DNA from 4 places in the Limnospira sp. PMC 1279.21 genome. Region 1 is predicted to be linked to each of the others. Evidence: riboswitches for the same ligand, from Rfam matches in the RefSeq annotation. Region 1 holds a riboswitch; each other region holds the start of a gene.

Region 1 (5,381 bases):
GGTTACTGTTCGTTGGGTTATCTGCATAAATTCCCAGTAGATATCCTCAAAATTGACCGCTCATTTGTTAGTCAAATTCCCGAAGGTGAGGATAAGCGGGAAATTGTCCGGGTCATTGTGGCTTTGGCTGAAAGTCTGAAGATGGATGCGATCGCCGAAGGTATTGAAACTGCCGAACAACTCCACCATTTACAGAATTTTAAGTGTAAATATGGACAGGGTTATTTTTTCTTCCGTCCCCTCAATTGTCAAGCGGTAGAAGCATTATTAAACCATGATCAAAGGGGATTACCACTACCTGCCCAATTTTAACCAAATTTTAAGAATTTGACCGCCAATAGCGATCGCGTATCTGTTGCTGAATCTGATTTAACTGTGGTTGAGATAAAGCCATATTCTCAGCTTGTAACCAATTAATTAAATCCCCCACTAAAGGAACCCCCAAACCTAAATCTTGGAGTTGTTGACTTTGACTAAAAACGGCTTCTGGTGTACCTTGAAAAGCCAGTTTTCCCCTATCAAGTACCAAAACCCAATCCGCCCAGGCTTCGACAAAATCCAAATTATGAGTAGCGATAACCACAGTAGTTCCTCGCTGTTGAATCTGATTTAATAAGCAGTGAAAATTAGTAACTTGATAGGAGTCAAGATAAGCCGTAGGTTCATCCAAAAACAAGAGTTGTGGCTGCAACACCATTATATCAGCAATTGACACCCTTTTTTTCTGCCCCAAACTCAGATAATTAATCGGGAAATCCGCCAAACCCACTAAATCAAATTCAGCCAAAATTTGGCGCACCCGTTGAGCAATTTCTGAGGTAGATAAACCCAAATTACACAAGCCATAGGAAATATCTTCTGACACGGTAGTTGCTACTAACTGCTGTTCAGGATTTGGGAACACTAAACCCACCTTTTGGCGCAATTGATTCAACCATCGCCGTTTATATTGTAGCGGTTGACCTCGCCAACTAATCACCCCGGACTGAGGACGATATAACCCATTAGCTAATCGAAATAAGGTAGTTTTTCCGCAGCCATTACGTCCAATGACAGCATAACGCTGATATCTACCAAATTGACAAGTGATATTTTCCAGAGTTGGCTGCTGACTACCGGGGTAAGTATACTGAACATTATCAAATTCTAGTAACTCAAATTCCGATGACATACAACCATCCAATAATCACCAATAATAGTAGACAACCACAACATCCTTCCCAGGTATATCGAGGGTTGGATTGATGGCGAGAAACCGACCAAACCCGCAACTCTCCGTTAAACCCCCGCGCGGTTAATCCTAAACAAATTTGTCGATAATTTTCTAGGGTTTGTTGGAGTAGTTGACTGGTGACAATTCCTAAACTGCGGATTGTAGTTTTCCAGTCACCATAACCGATACGAACCTGTTGAGCGATTAATAATTGACTAGCGGTTTCAGTTAACATAAAAATAAACCGATACATTAACATTAATAGTTCTGTGATTAAACTGGGACAGCCAATCTTACGGAAAATTCTAATGATTTCGACGAAGGGGGTAGTGAGTAAAAGAAAATACATACAGGAGCTTAAAACTAGGGAGCGAGTTAGTAGAAAACCAGCTTGTTGCATTCCTTGATTACTGAAATATATCAAGATATTACCTAGGTTAAATTCCCAGATAATATCAGTTTTAATTAATTCAATATTAGCTGAATTAACCACCCCCAATAGTAAGGCGGGAATGCTAGTTAACCAAAAACTGAAGGGGATGGCTTGCAATTTCAGATAAATTCCTAGGGGAATTTTAGCGTAAATCACGACCCAAATTGTCACCCAAATGGTGATCAATATTTGCAGGAGGGGGGGAGCCGCCAAACTGAGACAAAACAGGATGGCGGCAAAGGCTAACTTATGTTCTGAGGGTAAATACCTTAACCGATTGGTATAGGCGATCGCATCAATTTGATGGTACATTTAGGATGAGCGATTTTTGCCTTGTTTACGGCCTTTATATAAGCCAATCACATAGCCGACGATACCCGCACCAATAGCAGCTTGAGAAACAAATAACAGGCTCTCAATTTCGCCACTGGGAACTTCTAAGATAGGTTCAAACCAGGGTTGATAATTGGGTTGAATTTCGCCGATGAGATTTTCGGCTTGTTCATCGGCTCCCTCATAGTCTCCTCGGATAAAAATTAGCGGCGTTACGGATAAAATAACGACGGCTAAAATCATCCACAAATTGCCATTTTTTACAGGTTTATCAGAAGTTGGTGTCATGATTTTACTTAGCTATTAGCTTTCCCAATTTTCAAGGTTTGCAGTTCTTCTGAGGCGTAGGACTCTAACCAATTCCAAACTACCAGCGTTAATAGTCCCTCACTAATTGATAGGGGAATTTGAGTGACTGCAAAAATCCCCGCAAATTTGATAAAGGAAGCCATAACCCCCCCAGAAGCAGCCGGAAAAGCTACGGCTAACTGTATGGAGGTAATTAAATAAGTGGCTAAACTTCCCAAGGCTGCTGCGAAGAAAATACCTAACTTTTGTTGGTTAAATTGGCAGAATAGTTGATAAATGCCATAGGCAACCCAAGGGCCGACAATCGCCATAGAAAATACATTAGCTCCCAAGGTAGTTAAACCGCCGTGAGCGAGTAATACGGCTTGGAAAAGTAGGACTAAACTGCCTAAAACTGTCATCACTGACGGTCCGAATAAAACCACTCCTAATCCGGTTCCGGTGGGGTGAGAACAACTCCCTGTAACTGAGGGGATTTTTAGAGCTGACAGGACAAACGTAAAGGCTCCTGCTAGGGCAATTAATAGCTTTAGTTCGGGGTTGTTTCGGGTAATTTTGGTGAGTTTTTGAAAACCAATAACCCAGAAAGGGATGATTAACACCCACCAAAAAATTGCCCAGGTAATAGGTAAAAAACCTTCCATAATGTGCATTGCTTGAGCTGGAGTGGCTGCACCTATTACCAAATAAAATGTTAACCCAATCATGGCGATTAGGTGTATCATTCGATGATTTTTGCTCATCTGTACCTCGCAGATTTGTGAGTGAGAAATAACTATAGGCGGGCATCCTGACTCACAGATGGGGTGGACAAATTAGCCGGAAATCTGATTACAGTTGCGGGACAGCGCCGGATTTACACCGAACTTTCCCCATTACTCCTAGTGGCTGTTCCCCACTAGAACCTATAGTTGGCGCTATTGTATCATGTGTAGGTCAACAGTGAACCAAGCTGGCAAATATTTAATTAAGTTTGCTCTCGCCTGGCCCAATATTGTTGGACGGCTTGGACGTTATACCAATTTAAAAAAATCCGAGAAATTTCTAAGGCTAATTGAGGCTGACCACGATTAATTAACCACTGTAAAAAATGCGCCATGGTCCTTTCATTGAGTTGACCTCTTAGGGATAAAATGCCCCAGAGTATCCGATGCAAAATGGTCATTTGAATCATCATTTTGACTGACCAGGTAGGATGTTTTTGATAGAAAACTACCCCCATTCTGCCTCTTTGTTTTTCTTTTTCAATTAGGGCGGGTATTTGGTCTAAGTTAAAGGGGGGATGCCAATGATATCCGACGGCGGCGGGGCATTTGATTAATTTTAAGCCTAATTTTTTTAGCCTAACTCCTAGTTCCAGGTCTTCCCAACCATAAAGCTGAAATTTAGGGTCAAATAATCCGGCTTCGATTAGCCAATGGCGGGCGATCGCCACATTTCCGGTGGCAAAATAAGCGGCAGAAAAATCGGTGATTTTATAGGGTTCTGTGGTGGGATTTTCAAAATTGCAGGTATTCACAACTCGACCATAGGTAAAGATGCGATCGCTTTTTTGAGAGTTGGCAATTAAGGCGGTAGCGTGAGCGGCAAGAAAGCTATCAGTTACCACCAAATCACTATCGATAAAAACAATCAGATCTCCCCTCGCCTGTTCAACTCCCAAATTTCGCGCCGCCGCTGGTCCCTGGTGGTCTTGCTGGTAGATGCGAAGATGGGGAAATTCGAGGGTGTTAGTTCCCAACCATTCCACAGTCCCATCAGTGGAACCATCATCGACTAACACCACCTCATAGCCAGTCACGGCGGCGCTATAGGTTTGATTTTCCAATGCTCTCAGACACTTCTGTAAAATCGGCAAACGGTTATAGGTAGGGATAACAACGCTAAAAAACATATATTTTCTGGGACAGTTGGCGATGCTCTGCAACTATAACCTAATTGTTACAGCCTTACTTTTCAATGGTGGCGATTGGGGTGATAATGAAATGTTTGTTGATCTAGGAGCTTTGGTAGATTATGGGTCGCGCTGAAAAAGCTGTACTTGCCTACTCTGGTGGTGTAGATACCTCTGTCTGTATTCCTTATCTCAAAAATGAGTTTGGGGTAGCTGAAGTAATTACTGTGGCGGTTGACTTGGGACAAGGTGATGAACTAGGACCAGTGAAACAAAAGGCCCTCGACTCTGGCGCGAGTGAGTCTTTAGTGATTGATGTACAACAGCGATTTGTACAGGAGTTTGCTTTTCCGGCTATTCAAGCTAATGCTTTGTATGAGAACCGCTACCCCCTGGCTACGGCTTTAGCACGTCCTTTGATTGCTCAGGTTTTGGTGGAAGTTGCCGAAAAATACGGAGCAGATGCGATCGCTCACGGTTGCACGGGAAAAGGCAATGATCAGGTCCGCTTTGATGTCTCTATCGGCGCTCTCAACCCTAATATTAAGATTTTAGCTCCGGCTAGGGAATGGGGTATGAGTCGGGAAGAGACGATCGCTTATGGGGAAAAATTTGGCATTTCCTTCCCCGTTAAAAAGTCTTCCCCCTACAGTCTCGATCGCAACTTGCTTGGTATGGCGATCGAAGCTGGACCTCTGGAAGACCCCTGGGTTGAACCCCCAGAGGATGTCTATGGGATGACTAAAGCGATCGCTGATACTCCTGACCAGCCAGAATATTTAGAAATTGGCTTTCAATCTGGCATTCCTGTTAGCCTCAATGGGGAAGCACTCAACGGCGTTGACCTCATCTCTCGCTTAAATGCGATCGCCGGAAACCACGGTATCGGACGCATTGATATGATCGAGAATCGTTTGGTAGGTATTAAATCTCGGGAAGTTTACGAATCCCCTGCCATGGTTGTACTCATTCAGGCTCACCGAGATCTTGAAAGTCTGGTTCTCACTTCTGATGTCACCCGCTATAAACGCGGTATTGAGGAAACCTATAGCCAAATTGTCTATAATGGCCTCTGGTTTAGTCCCCTCAAAGGTGCGATCGATGCCTTTATCAAACAAACTCAAGAACGGGTCAGCGGCACTGTACGGGTCAAACTGTTTAAAGGCAATTGCAACATTGTCGGTCGCCAGTCTGACAAA
Region 2 (5,381 bases), on a different contig from region 1:
TTGCCATTTTCCAAACTGGGATAGGCAATGACGGGAACAGTTGTTAAAATACGATGTGCTTTTAAAGTTAGTAATTCCGGATCTCCCGGACCAATTCCCAACCCATAAAGTCGCCCTAATTTAGTCATAATTCATTTTCCTTTGCTAACGCATTTACTGCCGCCGCTGCGATCGCACTCCCACCGCGCCGCCCATGGAGTGTCATAAATGGAATACCACGGCTATTAGATGCCAATTCAAGTTTCGACTCTGCCGCGCCGACAAAGCCGACCGGAAACCCTAAAATCAGTGCAGGTTTCACTAAACCATCATCCAACATTTCCAGCAGGTGAAAGAGGGCAGTCGGTGCATTACCAATGGCTACCACTGCGCCTTGTAAATTATCCCCCCATAACTCCAATGCTGCCGCCGACCGAGTATTATTAATCTGGCGAGCGATATTAGGGACATCTGGATGATTTAGGGTACAAATAATCGGGTTATTTTTAGGTAAGCGTTTTTTAGTAATTCCCCTAGCCACCATCATGGCATCACAAAAGATGGCTTTTCCCTGTTGTAGTGCCTCCCGTCCGACTTTAACGGCATTTTCTGAGGCTTGTAAATCTCCGACAATATCCGTCATTCCGCAGGCATGAATTAACCTAACTGCTACATGAGATAAATCATCTGATAAACCTTGAAAGTTGGTTTCATCCCGAATTATTCCAAAGGATTTCTGATATATTTGGTTGCCGTCACGCAGGTAGTCTATCATCAGCAAATTTGCAGGTAATTAGTGATTAATTAAGTGGGCGATTTTGGGTCAAAAAATTGGCTAAAAATTCGGGTATTTCGGTAAATACTCCCTCAAAAATTTTTTGTTTTAAGGATTGTTCACCATCCCCAAGATACACTTGGTAGCCTTCGATAGTTTTCCCATTTTGATTAATTGTATGCCCTAAAAGGGTGATTTCTGCGGGACTGGGTTGAGCGCAAAATTTAGGGCAACCAGTTACATGAATATTAATAGGAGTATCTAAATTTAATCGCTGGTGGAGATATTCTGCTAATTGGGAAGCGTGAGTTTGAGTGTGGGTAAGTGATGCGGCACAGCCAGGCTTACCACCACAAGCAGCGATCGCCACTTGATTTGACTCAATTTCCGCGAAGCCTAATAAAGATAGTTTCGGCAATAATTGGCTGATTTGTTGATGGGGAATATCTGGCATTATAATTGTTTGCCAAGGGGTTAATCTTAACTCGGCATTACCAAAGGTTTCTGAAAGTTCGACTAATCCTAACCATTGTTGTGCATTAATTTGTCCTAGGTGTAATGATATCCCAATATAACACAATTCGGCGTTTTTTTGGGGATAAATTCCTAAATGATGATAGGGTTGGCTGGGGGTAGGTTCAGCGGACAATATCGGCAAGGGCTGGGTTAGTTGGCTGTTGACTTGCTGGATATATGTATCTAATCCTAGATGGTCAATTAGCTGTTTCATCCGAGGCTTTTTCCCGGTATCTAAGGGGTTGTTTCGGACATACTCCCCATAGACATTAATAAGGGTAGCGACTACAGATAAACATTGTTCTGGCGTGATGACAAGTTGGGTATTATATAGCTTTTTATCTCCGGCGATCGCCAACTGAAAATTAATGCTATTATTCCCATCATCTACCGAGATCGCATTAAGCTGAATCTGATTATATCGATGTTCCCAAGCCACCGGAGAACGGATACCAATTCCCACAGTCCCCCCCCCATCAACTCCGATGCTAAACTTAGGACTAAGTTCGCCAATTAACGGGTGATTTTGAATCAGATTATCCAGGGCTTTAATCAGGGGACGAGTATCAATTAACTCCTGGCTATCAATTCCCGCCGTCGGACTACCCATAATATTGCGTAGGTGGTCTATGTGGGGATTTTGAGCAGCTAAATTTAATTTTTGCAGCATCTCAAAAACGGCGCTAGTTGGTGGTTTTTGCACTCCCCGAATTTGTAAATTAGCGCGATTAGTTACTTGTAGCGTCCCTCCCCACTCCGTTAATAAATCACCCAATAATTTACCCTGTTTACTATTAATTAATCCGCCCGGAGTCCGAATGCGGATTAAAAAACCATCCTGGGCGTGGGTTCCATAAAATAGACCCGGACAAACATTTGCTTTAACTAACCAATTCATGGTGATTTGTTTCTCCATGCGACGCAGAGAATGAGCCGCAAAATTAGCTGATTTTGACAACTCATCAATAACTTGTAGTTGGCATTCTGACTCAGAAAATTGTATTACAGTTGCGGCACAGTGTCGGAATCTCACCGAACTTTCCCAACGACAAGCCCAAATACTATATCATGAATACTGGTATTTTAACTATAAATCATGGTCAGCAGGGATTTTTCCCACAAATGGTTATCAATTGTAGGAATTGGGGAAGATGGGTTAGAAGGGTTAAGCGCCACGGCGCGATCGCTTTTATCTATGGCTTCAGTAGTTGTCGGTGGTCAACGTCATTTAGCAATGTTACCCCCGGAGGATAAACGAGAAAAACTCCTCTGGACTTCTCCTCTGGATGAGTCGATCGCAGAAATTATCCGCCGCCGTGGTCAACCCGTCTGTGTTTTAGCTAGTGGCGATCCGATGTGGTATGGTATTGGCGTTACCCTTACCCGTCGCCTACCCCTTGAGGAAATTACTATAATTCCTTCTCCCTCTACATTTAGCCTAATTTGTAGTCGTTTGGGTTGGTCTGTAACCGATGTAGAAACCCTGAGTTTATGTGGTCGTCCCCTGGCTTTATTAAATCGGGTAATTTATGGGGGTGCGCGTCTGTTAATTTTAAGTGCTAATCGTCGCACTCCCGCCGCCGTGGCTGAACTCCTAACACATCAAGGATTTGGTGATAGTTTAATCGTGGTGTTGGAACATTTGGGAGGCAAAAAAGAGAGACAAATTTCGGGTATCGCTTCCTCTTGGGATGTTGACGAAGTGGCTGATTTAAATGCGATCGCCGTAGAGTGTATTAGTTCTAATCCCGTTAACTTTTCCCCTAGTTTCCCGGGACTTCCTGACAGCGCCTACCACCACGACGGACAGTTAACTAAACAGGAGGTCCGAGCGATTACTCTCAGTCGATTATCTCCCCTACCGGGACAACTTTTATGGGATGTCGGTGCAGGTTGTGGGTCCATTGGTATTGAGTGGATGAGAAGCGATCGCCGTTGTCAAAGTATCGCCATAGAACAGCATCCCAGACGCTTAGAATATATTGCTGATAATGCCACAGCTTTAGGGACTCCAGACCTGAAAATAATAGCCGGAAAAGCACCCGAATCATTAATTAATTTACCTTCCCCTGATGCCATTTTTATTGGTGGTGGTATTACCACCCCAGGTCTATTAGAAACCTGTTGGGAAAAATTGCGATCGGGAGGTCGTCTAGTGGCTAATACAGTCACAGTTGAGAGTGAGTTACTTCTGTTACAATGGCATAATAAATTAGGGGGGGAACTTACCCGAATTGGCATTGAAAGAACTGCAGCCATTGGCAATTTTTTAGGCTGGAAACCCTTAGCTACTGTCACTCAATGGTCAGTGCTGAAACCATAACTAAAAAGGCGGTTTATTGTTGGTGTAACCAAGCGATCGCCGACTCAATATCAGCCACTGTTTCCCCCATAGGAATGGGAGGACGTTGCACCATAACCACAGGTAATTTCAACTCTCGCGCCGCCACAATTTTGGCGTAGGTAGCATCACCGCCGCTATTTTTACTAACAATTGCACCCAGTTGATATTCCCGTAAAATTGACAGTTCATCTATCACCGAAAACGGCCCCCTTTGTAACAATAATTCCCCCCTAGGTATAGGTAAATTCGGCTGAGGTGGGTCAATCATCCGCATTAAAAACCAGATATCTTTTAGTTCAGCATAGGCGGAAAGTTCCTGACGACCAATAGTTAAAAATACCCGTTCAGCTAACCCTGATAAAACCATAGTAGCCTGTGAGTGACTATCCACCTCAACCCAGTTATCGCCGGGGACTTTTTCCCAAGCCGGACGGACAACCATTAACCGTTTAATTCCACATTCATTAGCTGCTATAGCCGCGTGGTCAGAAATTTGGGCAGCAAAGGGGTGGGTAACATCAATTAAAATATCAATTTTTTGTTGTTTTAAATAGTCGATTAAACCCTGAACACCGCCAAAACCCCCAATCCGAAAAGCCGCCGGGTCTTTCGGGGTAACTGGCTGTTGAGTGCGACCCGCAAAAGAAGCGATCGCCTCTATATTCGCCATAGTTTGAACCCTATCATATAGGGCTGTCGCTTCCGCCGTTCCTCCCAAAATCAAGATTTTTTTACAGTAATTACTCATCCAAATTAATAGGTTAAGATTAGCCCGATAAACCCCAGCAAAAACCAGGTTTTCTATGGGAATTCCAGACAGACTTAACCATCAATTCCATAAAAAACCCAGTTCTTGACTGTCAGAATTATCTACAGACCAGATAAAACTTCCCGCGCCGCCGCCAGAGTTTGATCAATATCTTCCTCAGTATGCACAAAAGAAGTAAAACCAGCCTCAAATTGTGAAGGAGCCAAATAAATACCCCGTTCTAACATACCTCGATGGAAGCGACCAAACTTCGCCAAATCAGACTTTTTAGCATGATCATAATTATGAACAGGTCCCTCCGTAAAAAAGAACCCAAACATCGCGCTAATTTGGCCACCACAGGCTGCATGACCTGTTTCTTTAGCAATTTCCAATAAGCCATTACTCAGCTTTTTGGTAATTTGGTCGAGATATTCATAAGTCCCCGGCTTTTGCAATAGTTCCAGAGTCTTAATTCCCGCCGTCATGGCTAGGGGATTTCCTGATAGGGTTCCCGCTTGGTACATGGGACCTGCTGGCGCGACCATAGCCATAATATCCTGACGACCGCCATAGGCTCCCACAGGTAAGCCACCACCGATAATTTTACCCAAAGTAGTTAAATCTGGGGTAACACCAAATTTTTCTTGAGCGCCACCGTAAGCAATGCGGAAGCCAGTCATCACCTCATCAAATACCAGTAAAGCGCCATTTTCCTCGGTCAGCATCCGCAAACCTTCCAGGAAACCCGCATCAGGAGGAATAAAGCCAGAGTTGCCTACAACGGCTTCTAGGATGATACCTGCGATTTGACCTGGATTTTCCGAAAATAGTTTTTTGACCGCTTCTAGGTCATTGTAGGGGGCGTTGAGAGTGTTTACAGTCACGTTTTTAGGTACGCCGGGAGAATCGGGTAAGCCGAGAGTCGCCACACCCGATCCGGCTTTGACTAGGAACATATCCGCGTGGCCGTGGTAGCAGCCCTCAAATTTGATGATTTTTTCGCGACCCGTAAAGGC
Region 3 (5,381 bases), on a different contig from region 1:
GATCGCCGCATGGCGCAACTGCACAACATTAGTCTTATTCATTGATGAGAGTTTCCTTTTCGACTGGGTGAGGTTTTCTGTGGCGACCTGAATATTCTCAGCCATATCTGCCCCCAGTCCTAAGCGATGGTCGCCTAGGGCGATAATCACTGATCCACTGGTTGTGGAACTAATGACATTTAATTCTACACCTGGCATTAACCCCATCCCCATTAGACGGGTATTGCCTCCGGCACAATTGAGAGCAACTATATATAAGCGATCGCCTACCTTCGCCTCGGACAAAGCAAAGGTTCCCGGAATTGATGATTCGCCCACTACAACCAATGATTCTGGTGATTCACTTATGGTGCGAGCATGACCAGTGTTGTCTTTGAGGTAAGTAAATCCTGACCAGCTTGAGCCACCATCAAAGCCGTTCACGGATACATCGGCACAGTAGTTATCATTGTCCATAATCTATTGGCTCTCTGTTGAGCTAATTGAGAATTAATTTTAATTAATACCATGTAACTAAGTAAAAATCCCATTGTTAATAAATTTTTAATAAACCCCCTTGTTTGGAAAAAGCACAAAATTATACTACAAAAATTAATTTTGTCAACCCCTTGCAATATTTGTTTGCAGTGTGTTACATTTGTTTACAAGAAGTCAGAGAGGCAAAAATACTATGGTTCGTGGACAAATTATGGAAGAAGGTGGACGCGCAAATGTTTACGCGATCGAACCCCAAGTATATGTAGAGGAAGCGCAACAATTCGGTTTCAACAAATACGCAGAGAAACTCAACGGACGACTAGCTATGATCGGGTTTATATCCGCCCTAGCCTTAGAAGCATTAACCGGACATGGTGTAATTGGCTGGTTAACTAGCCTGTAAAACCCAGATTTTGTCAACCTATAATTCAGTAGCATTTCGGAGACTTGTATGAAAACAGATTTTAACTTTCCTAACAAATACTTAATCAGACCTGTAATCTTTCGACCGGACTTTAACAGTACCTCAGAAGTAATTACAGCTAACCAAGCCTGGTCTTTATTCTTCACAGGTGGTCAGGAAGACAAAGCCCTTGGTTATAATGCAGAATACGGCAGGTTTTTTACAAATTTACTGATGGCGATCGCCGTTAGTGGCGCTATTGGGGCTTTGATTTTCACTAACTTAGTCTAAGTCATCAAATTTACCTATCTCTCCCTATTCACTAATAACAAACCGTCCCTGTTTAGAAATAAGCAGGGACTTTTTTGGTTTTTCCCCGAATTCGCCCAACCTGTGATAAGATATTCGCGATATCGGTTCTAAGGGAAATCAGCCTTTAGAGGAAAGGGGGAAAGTCCGGTGTAAGTCCGGCGCTGTCCCGCGACTGTGATGGGACTCTGTTAGTCTCTCAGTCAGAATGCCCGCCGATAAGTAACCTATTGTTGATTCATCTGCGAGGTATGGATGATGGTTGATTTAGTATTTTCACAATCTAAATATCATAGCGATCGCCCATCTAAACTCTAGGAAAATCTCAACATTTATAGATAGCAAATCGCTATAATTTCGGAGGAGTCAAAAAACCGTGCATAAAATTCCTGTAACCATTATCACCGGATTTTTAGGGGCTGGAAAAACCACCCTGATCCGCCATTTACTGCAAAATAACCAAGGTCGTCGGATCGCGGTATTAGTCAATGAATTTGGCGAAGTAGGTATTGATGGCGAAATCCTCAAATCTTGCCAAGTTTGTGACGAAGAAGAAACGGAAACTAATATCATCGAATTAGCGAATGGTTGTCTGTGTTGCACCGTCCAGGAAGAGTTTTTGCCGACTATGCAAGAACTACTTAAACGCCAAGATGCGATTGATTCGATATTAATAGAAACCTCTGGTTTGGCTTTACCAAAGCCACTGGTTCAAGCCTTCCGATGGCCGGAAATTCGCACCAAAGCGACGGTAGATGGTGTGATTACGGTAGTTGATAGTGAAGCCCTAGCCAATGGTCAACTGGTGGGAGATTTAGAGGCTTTAGAAAAGCAGCGTCAAGCGGATGAAACTTTGGAACATGAAACACCAATCGAGGAGTTATTTGAAGACCAGTTAGCTTGTGCTGATTTGGTACTTTTGACGAAAGGCGATCGCATTGATGAAGAGTCTCAGCAGCGGGTTCAGCAATGGCTAAAACAGGAGTTAACCCCAGGAGTGCAGACGGTTTCCTGTCAGCAAGGTAAAATTTCCGCTGACATATTATTAGGCTTTAATGCAGCGGTAGAAGACCATCTGGACAGTCGCCCAAGTCACCATGACCAGGAAGAGGAACACGAACACGATGATGATATCAATGCTGTGCATTTAGTCTTAGATCCAGTCAGGGACTCCGCCAGTTTAGTCAATCAACTAAAGGCGATCGCCCAGCAGTGGGAAATCTACCGCATCAAAGGTTTTATAGCCGTAGCAAATAAACCCATGCGGATGGTAGTTCAAGGAGTCGGAAACCGATTTGATACCTTCTTCGATCGCCCCTGGAAAACCGACGAACCTCGCCAAACTCAACTGGTGTTTATTGGTCGTAGTCTTAATCAAGAACAAATAGCCACTTCTTTGCAGTCAGAAACCATGGCGTTAAACAGGTAGAAATCTTATCAATTTTGGTGATTTTAATAATGCGATCGTCCTTATTTAAACAGTAGTAAAATTCACAGCGTCGCCAAAATAGCCCCAATACAACCACACTTTACGCTACTTTCCGTCTCGTCTCCATCCCACCTTCTCCTCCTAATACCATATTGCGTCCCCCAGGTATTCCCCATCTAGTTCACTCTCTAAGTCATGATAGGTTTACCTTTGGATACCCACATTTGATCAATGGTTCGCAAATTCTGACAGAAAAACTGTTTAATCATCTATGGTTCAAAAACGAACAATTGAGGAATTGCATCAGTCAGCATCTTTATTCTAGCCAAAGTTTTTGGTTCAACAACAACTCGAACAGAGTATTATCCCGGTGCTGATTGAAACCCAACAGCAGTTTCTCTCAATTCTAGCCTTGGAATTAGAAAATCCCCTAGATATATTTACCACTTTAGAAATATCAAAGCTCTCTGCTAATTTATTCCTCAAACACCTTCTGATCTTAGCAGATTTTGGAGGTGAAAAACTACAACGTTTAAATCAAGAGTTTGATTTATTGTTCCCCGATGGAGAATTAGAGTATATTTGGAACAACACTCAATTTTGTTATCGTTTTCAGGTGTTACCCATATCAGGAATATTATCAAACCAAAAACTCAACGTTTCCAGCCAGAAATTACTGTTAAGGAAACAAACTCTGTCTGAAGTTTATAAAGATATTATTGTCGTCCTCCTGTTTGCTGGAGATTCAACAAATCCTAAAATTTCTGGCATTTTTAAGACTTGGGGATGTCAGATTGGACAATTAATGGGTAAGTATGATGAACTTTCCGAGTTTATACGCCAGCGTTATATTTATCTAAGCCGTATTACCGCAGGAGCTAAAAGTAATGATTTAGGTCAGCTTTTGCAACGTCATATATATCAATATTTAGGTAAAAATTTAAATCAAAATGATATTAATATCAACCTCAATTCTACCATCCCTGGAGTCAGTCATAAGCAAACAGGAAAAAGAGACACTAACTTTGATATTGTCGTAAGTAAAGGTGAAAAATATATAGCAATTGAAATTAGCTTTCAGGAAACCACAAATAGCACAATTGAGCGGAAAGCGGGTCAAGCAAAATCAAGATTTGAGCAGATTGATGGCTTGGGTTACAAGATTATTTATATTATTGATGGAGTCGGTAACTTCCAACGCCAATCTGCTCTGAATACCATTGATGAGTATAGCCACTTGCTTCTGGCATTTTCTGAGTCAGAACTGAATTACTTACACTACTTTATTCTCGACTTTATAGAAAATGAAAACCGTTAAATTTATAGATTTATTCGCCGGAATTGGGGGATTGCGCCTCGGCTTTGAACAGGCGCTTGAGTCTTTAGGTTGCATTCCTGATTGTCTCCTCAGTAGTGAAATTGATGGGGATGCTAGACAGGTTTATCAAGCTAACTTTTCCGAAACTCCCCAAGGCGATATTCAGACCATTCCCTCCCTTCCCCCCCATCATGTTTTGCTGGCTGGATTTCCCTGTCAAAGTTTTTCATACGCCGGGAAAAAAGCTGGTTTTGGAGATACACGGGGAACCTTGTTTTTTGAGATTTTACGTCTCATGGATAGCCAACAACCCCAGGCTTTTATTTTTGAGAATGTTCGCGGTTTAGTCACCCATGACCAAGGGAAAACTATCAACACAATTCGCCAAAAAATGCAAGAGCGTGGTTATAGTTTTGACCTATTTTTACTGAATAGCTCCAACTATGGTGTTCCCCAAAATCGCGTCCGAGCCTATATGATGGGTGTTCTGAACCAAACCCCTCACTTCAACCTAGTGTCAGATTTGGGTGCTAAGGATTCTCACTCTTATGAGTCCGGTCAACTGTCTCTATTTTCTGCGCCTAAACCTTCCTGTAAAGTCAGAGATATTTTAGAGGATAATCCCCCCCACCATTATGATTGTTCTGCGGAATTTACAACGGCGTTACGCACCTTTCTTCGCGGAAACTTAGAGAAATTACATGGCGTGAGACTGATTGACTATCGTGGGGGAAACTCAATTCACTCTTGGGAGTTGGGGTTACGGGGAGACTGTACCCCCCAGGAAATTGACCTGATGAATCGCTTGATTACTAAACGCCGCCATAAGGTTTTTGGTCAACATCAAGATGGGAAGTTACTTACCAAGGCTCAAATTGCTAGTTTTTATACCCATCCTAATTTAGCGCAATTATTAGCCTCTTTAGTTGACAAAAACTATCTGCAACTTATTGATGATAAATATAAGCCAGTGGCGGGTAATTTTTCCTTTGAAGTATATAAGTTTCTCGACCCCGATAAAATATCGGTGACTTTGGTGGCTAGTGATGGGAACCGATTGGGGGTATATTATGGGGGAAGAGTCCGTCGAATTACTCCCCGTGAGGCGGCGCGTTTACAGGGGTTTCCAGATTCTTTTCAACTTCACCCCAATCAGAATAAGGCTTATCGTCAGTTGGGAAATTCGGTTACCATTCCGGTGGTTAAAGCGATCGCTCAAGAGTTGTTACTAAACTTAATACCAACAGCTAAGACCCCATTTCTTGGGAAACCATAAATTTCCCTAAGCATTGGTAAAATCCCCTAATTAATAGTAGATAATATCGACAGAAAATTGTGGGATTCATTTACATTATACCAGATTGCTGGATGGCTTGATTCAGTGATGCGGAAATGTTAAGATATTCTGACCATTGCCAAAGATAGTCTAAGTCGAGGCGTTCTCG
Region 4 (5,381 bases), on a different contig from region 1:
TCCTTGGGTTTGACATATCTGGCAATAGGTTTATCCTCAACCCTTCTCGCTTATTATACCGTATTGCCCTAAAATATTAACCGAATTTGTGATTAAATCATGCTCTCGTGCCGTGGCTCTCCCATGGACTTTGGGCGGCTTGGCCGCTTGGTGAAACCCTAAGCCCTAGAAACCGGGTTGCTGACATCTATCGTTGTTCCCCCAGTTTACAGTAACTTTGCCATGATTTCGTCAAATCTCCGCTTTGTGTGTTATCATGCTTAAATATTGTCGGTTCTGATGGGGAGCAGCCATCAGACGTAAGGGGGAAAGTCCGGCGTAAATCCGGCGCTGTCCCGCAGCTGTGAGGAGAGACACAACTCTCTAAGTCAGAATGCCCGCCGAACTGTCTCCTCTGGAGATGCACCAAACTGTTATTTTTCGTCTGCGAGGTACGGATGATGGTTCGTTTAGCTTTTTCACAATTAATATTGCCTTCATTTTTTAGGACGACTCCCCTGGCGTTGCATGGGTAGCGCCCTGATTTGAAATTGCCATTTTGAGAAAACTAGCCTTATGTAGACATTGACTGGCAGATGGTCACTCATGCTAACGGTGACTTGAATCAGTCTGGTCTGAGTATTGCTTAACTCAATTGGGCAGATATTCTGCTGCTTTGAATTGTTCACTCCGCTGGTTTGTCGCGGGGATGGACTAGATTTCTATGACTATTTTCAGCGTTAGGACGCGACAATTTATGACCTTGGAAACATACACTCAAACCCGTCTGGAAACCGCGACTATCGGCTATCCTCGTATTGGTAAAAGTCGCGAGTTAAAAAAGGCATTAGAAGCCTTTTGGCGGGGTAAATCGGACGCAGAAACCCTCATCCAGACTCGGAATGAAGTTGAGTTCAAAAACTGGGAAACTCAACGACAAGCAGGCATCGATCGCATTGGTATTGGCGACATGAGCCTCTACGATCACGTTTTAGACTGGAGCATCCGCTTAGGCATCATTCCCGAACGGTTTGCATCCTTTAGCGGACTCGACCGTTATTTTGCCATGGCGCGGGGTAAGGATGGCATTGCCGCCCTGGAAATGACCAAATGGTTCGACACCAACTATCACTACCTCGTCCCAGAAATTCCCGAAACATTACAGCCAGCCGACTTTAGCGATTTCCTGCAAACCGTGCATCGCGCTCAAACCTTATTAGGCGATCGCGCTGTTCCCATTGTTTTGGGTCCGGTGACTTTGCTGCGGCTGAGTCGTTTGGAGATGAATCAAGACCAAGCGGGAAAACAACTAGGCGATCGCTATCTCCTGCTTCTCCAGGAACTCCAAAAAATGGGTGTCGCTGAAGTCCAAATCCATGAACCTGCTTTAGTCTTCGGAGATGCTGCCAACTTTAAACAACTCTATCAATCAACTTATCAATCTCTCAGCCAAGTCGGCTTACCCATTCACCTGGTCACCTACTTTGATGACTTGGGAGACAATTACCCCTGGGTGATGGAATTACCCGTCGCTGGCATTAGTTTAGACTTCACCCGTGGGCGTAACCTAGAGTTACTGCAACAGTATGGTTTCCCCGACGATAAAGAGTTGGGGGCGGGAATTGTCGATGCCCGCAATGTATGGAAAATTCGCCCGGACTCCGTTTTGTCAACCCTGGAAGCCATTTCCCGTGTCACCCCTAACCTGCGGATTCAGCCGTCTGCTTCCCTGCAATTTGTGCCATACGATGCCCAGCGAGAAACCAAACTCCCCGAACCCTTGCGGTCCGTTTTGAGCTTTGCTGAACAGAAGTTAGTAGAAATCACACTGCTGGCTGATTGGGCCGATCGCTCCTATGGAACCCAAGAACCTGACAAGTATCTGGAAGTCATCCTCCGGCAATGGCAAACCTTCCAGGAATTTAGCCCAGTTAATCAGGGGGTAAAAGAACGCCTGCAAAATCTGACCTCCCAGGATTTAGAGCGGACTTTGCCTTATGAACAACGTCAAGAACGCCAGCCCGTTTTGCCCCCATTCCCCACCACCACCATCGGGTCTTTCCCCCAAACCTCCGAAGTGCGGCAACTGCGGGTGAAACTGAAACGGGGTGACATTACCCAAGCCGAATATGAAGCGGCGATCGATGCCGAAATTGCCAAGTGCATCCAATTCCAAGAAGAAGCCGGACTCGATGTATTAGTGCATGGGGAATTTGAGCGCACCGACATGGTGGAATTTTTCGGGCAACAGTTATCAGGCTTTGCCTTTACTGAACATGGTTGGGTGCAAAGTTACGGCAGCCGTTGCGTGCGTCCCCCGATTATTTATGGAGATGTCGCCCGCACCGGACCCATGACAGTTCGAGAGTTCAAGGTAGCCCAATCCCTGACCGATAAAATTGTCAAAGGGATGCTAACCGGTCCGGTCACCATGATTAACTGGTCATTTACCCGCACCGATATTCCGCGCAGTAAACAAGCCATGCAGATTGCCTTAGCCTTGCGGGATGAAGTAGCCGACTTAGAAGCCGCGGGGGCGAAGATGGTACAAATTGATGAACCTGCCTTGCGGGAAGGGCTGCCTCTGAAGCCAGAACGTTGGGATGAGTATCTATCCTGGGCGGTGGATGCTTTCCGTCTGTCTGCGGCTATAGCCAAACCGGAAACCCAAATCCATACCCATATGTGTTACTCGGAATTTGGGGATATTATTGGGCATATTGAGCGGTTGGATGCGGATGTGTTGTCCATTGAAAATAGCCGCAGCAATAACGAAACCCTGTTTGAAATTACTGATGCGGGCTACAAACATCAAGTGGGGAACGGCGTTTACGATGTTCACAGCCCAGCAGTTCCCAGCACAGAACAGATGGTGCAACAGTTAAAAACCGGGGTCGCCAATTTACCTGTACAACAGATTTGGGTTAATCCCGATTGTGGCTTGAAAACAAGGGGTTGGGAAGAGGTGATTCCTTCCCTAAAAAATATGGTGGAGGCGGCGAAAATTCTGCGCCAGGAAGCTAATTTGACTGAAAAATAACTGATGTCTAAATCCCCCGTTTCCTAACGGGGGAGTCTGTGCAAACCACCTGGGATTTCTTATGAATGGAACAGATAGCCCGACCAAGGAACCGCCCAATCCGCCGATGAATTGGCAGCAAGATTTTATTGCTACAAATCTATTGTCTCTAGGCTATAACGCCTGGGTGGGGTATCTCAATGGTGAACGGGGTGCAGTGATTTGTAGCACCAATACGCCAACAGTAGGAATGGCGGGGGAGGTTTTTAAGGTTCACTATGTACCTAGATCGCGTCTCGCCGCTTTTCTGAATGCGTGGCTGGCTGCGCCTGACACAGTGATTCTGCGTCATCATTTTATGAATGCTCACATTTTGGAAGCTGTCGATACCTACAACCCCACCACAGAATTAGTGTTTCTGTTGGAGTCATTGAATCAGGTGACATTCTTCTACCTAAAAAATTTGCCAATTACTCCGCATAAGTGCTACGAGCAAATCTGCAAACACTGGGAAGAATTCCAGCCTGCGGATGATGGCTGCTCGGATTCAAGTCGCCAATCATATTCCCTCGGAAACCATAATTTATATGGCTTCTGAAAATTCTCTTGCTCGCTAATTTGGGGGCGAAAATATCATCGCCCCTTCAATTATTAACAACTTATGATGGCATAAATACGATGCTAAAATATTATCTGGATCGCTCTGGAAAAATTCCCGCTTCTGTCCATCCTTTTGTCAAACAGGAGGCGCTGGGTAAAGCTGAAAAAGCGCCTAAAAAGGGGAAAATTCAAGTTATAAATCGACTCCGAAATGGTTGGTTGGTAATTTGGCGATCGCTCTCCCAAAGACATGAAAAACCATAATTTATTACCCCGCCCACAAAACTCCATAAGTTTCTCATTCCAGACTAGCTTAATGACTAAATTTATCCGCTTTATTTGTACTCTGGTAATTGCTGTATTACTGGTTATTGGCGGAGGGTTTTTGATGAAAGTTTATCCCCATTATTTGACGGATACAACCAACAATAATGCCCTCAATGTCAGCCCAAATACTTCTTTGTCAGCCGTAGACAGGGATTTAGCGATCGCCTATCGTCGCCAATACATGAAAGCATTGTCAGCCCATTATCGTTCTCTGGAAGCGATTTTAGAAAAAGAGGCTCCTTTTGCTAATCAAACTCTAACCCACATTAATAGCTTATTATCCCTAGCTGAATATATGCCCGAAGTTTTCCCACATGGAACCGCTATGACTGACGCAGAGGGCTGGGGAGCCAAGCCATTAATTTGGTCAGAACCCGATGACTTTTCTCGACTGATTGCCAACTTTCAAGCTAATCTTGAAACCCTGAAAACTATGGTTAATAATTCACCAAATCCAATTAATGCGATCGAGTCATTTACAAAAGTGAGGCAAACGTGCTTAGATTGTCATAGCATTTATCGAGTGCGCCAACCTTAACCCAGAAACCTAGTGGCTTTAGTTCACGCCATCCTAGATTATAACACAATTATACCATGTTCAACCTTTTTTTAATCACCATTAGTCTGCTGTTATTAGCAATTGTGGTAGGATTAACACTTTACCTGCTTTCCCCTCGCAAATATCAATCCGCCGATTCTGTTGCCAACTCCTATGATGATTGGACTAATGACGGCATCCTGGAATTTTACTGGGGGGAACATATCCACCTCGGTCACTATGGTTCACCGCCACAACCCAAAGACTTCCTGAAAGCTAAAGAAGACTTTGTGCATGAAATGGTCCGTTGGGGGGGATTAGACCGCCTTCAGACCGGCACAACAGTTTTGGATGTCGGTTGTGGTATCGGTGGCAGTAGTCGCATTCTAGCGCGAGATTATGGCTTTGCCGTCACAGGTATTACTATCTCTCCAGGGCAAGTCAAACGCGCCCAGGAACTCACCCCAACCGACCTCAATGCGCGGTTTCAGGTAGATGATGCCTTGGCATTATCTTTCCCCGATGCCAGTTTTGACGTGGTTTGGTCTATTGAAGCCGGACCCCATATGCCGGATAAAGCCCAATATGCGCGGGAGATGATGCGGGTGTTAAAACCCGGTGGGGTGCTGGTGGTGGCGGACTGGAATCAACGAGACTCGCGCCAAAAACCCTTGAACGCCTGGGAAAAGGTAGTCATGCGGCAACTGTTGGATCAATGGGCTCATCCGGCTTTCTCTAGTATTGAAGGCTTTGCGGAAGAACTCGCGGCGACCGGGTTGGTATCTGGTGAAGTCACCACCGCAGACTGGACCGCCGAAACTCTACCCTCTTGGCTAGATTCCATTTGGCAGGGGATAATCCGTCCAGAGGGGATTATCCGCTTTGGGGTGACGGGATTGATTAAATCCTTGCGAGAAG

What was found. A riboswitch is a leader RNA that binds a small molecule or an ion and turns the genes downstream of it on or off. The one in region 1 is predicted to bind cobalamin.
Region 2: another riboswitch for cobalamin. It lies ahead of cobG (precorrin-3B synthase); the one in region 1 lies ahead of P5683_RS17360 (energy-coupling factor ABC transporter permease).
Region 3: another riboswitch for cobalamin. It lies ahead of cobW (cobalamin biosynthesis protein CobW); the one in region 1 lies ahead of P5683_RS17360 (energy-coupling factor ABC transporter permease).
Region 4: another riboswitch for cobalamin. It lies ahead of metE (5-methyltetrahydropteroyltriglutamate--homocysteine S-methyltransferase); the one in region 1 lies ahead of P5683_RS17360 (energy-coupling factor ABC transporter permease).

Annotation. Positions count from the first base shown of each region.
Region 1 is NZ_JARPLU010000125.1:218-5,598, reverse strand. It holds gene P5683_RS17380 (EAL domain-containing protein) at 1-312, shown strand, start outside; gene P5683_RS17375 (energy-coupling factor ABC transporter ATP-binding protein) at 320-1,171, opposite strand; gene cbiQ (cobalt ECF transporter T component CbiQ) at 1,155-1,958, opposite strand; gene P5683_RS17365 (energy-coupling factor ABC transporter substrate-binding protein) at 1,959-2,267, opposite strand; gene P5683_RS17360 (energy-coupling factor ABC transporter permease) at 2,276-3,031, opposite strand; cobalamin riboswitch at 3,051-3,212, opposite strand; gene P5683_RS17355 (glycosyltransferase family 2 protein) at 3,256-4,182, opposite strand; gene P5683_RS17350 (argininosuccinate synthase) at 4,305-5,381, shown strand, end outside.
Region 2 is NZ_JARPLU010000053.1:20,982-26,362, reverse strand. It holds gene cobI (precorrin-2 C(20)-methyltransferase) at 1-128, opposite strand, end outside; gene P5683_RS10495 (precorrin-8X methylmutase) at 125-754, opposite strand; gene cobG (precorrin-3B synthase) at 780-2,228, opposite strand; cobalamin riboswitch at 2,227-2,351, opposite strand; gene cbiE (precorrin-6y C5,15-methyltransferase (decarboxylating) subunit CbiE) at 2,367-3,593, shown strand; gene P5683_RS10480 (cobalt-precorrin-6A reductase) at 3,607-4,362, opposite strand; gene hemL (glutamate-1-semialdehyde 2,1-aminomutase) at 4,485-5,381, opposite strand, start outside.
Region 3 is NZ_JARPLU010000052.1:6,389-11,769, forward strand. It holds gene P5683_RS10230 (FeoA family protein) at 1-456, opposite strand, end outside; gene P5683_RS10235 (chlorophyll a/b-binding protein) at 671-880, shown strand; gene P5683_RS10240 (hypothetical protein) at 929-1,171, shown strand; cobalamin riboswitch at 1,278-1,424, shown strand; gene cobW (cobalamin biosynthesis protein CobW) at 1,566-2,618, shown strand; gene P5683_RS10250 (DpnII family type II restriction endonuclease) at 2,953-3,936, shown strand; gene dcm (DNA (cytosine-5-)-methyltransferase) at 3,923-5,212, shown strand; gene P5683_RS10260 (hypothetical protein) at 5,283-5,381, opposite strand, start outside.
Region 4 is NZ_JARPLU010000219.1:948-6,328, reverse strand. It holds partial or broken gene P5683_RS21780 (IS607 family transposase) at 1-26, opposite strand, end outside; cobalamin riboswitch at 255-400, shown strand; gene metE (5-methyltetrahydropteroyltriglutamate--homocysteine S-methyltransferase) at 737-3,019, shown strand; gene P5683_RS21770 (hypothetical protein) at 3,081-3,596, shown strand; gene P5683_RS21765 (hypothetical protein) at 3,677-3,862, shown strand; gene P5683_RS21760 (cytochrome c) at 3,915-4,463, shown strand; gene P5683_RS21755 (methyltransferase domain-containing protein) at 4,520-5,381, shown strand, end outside.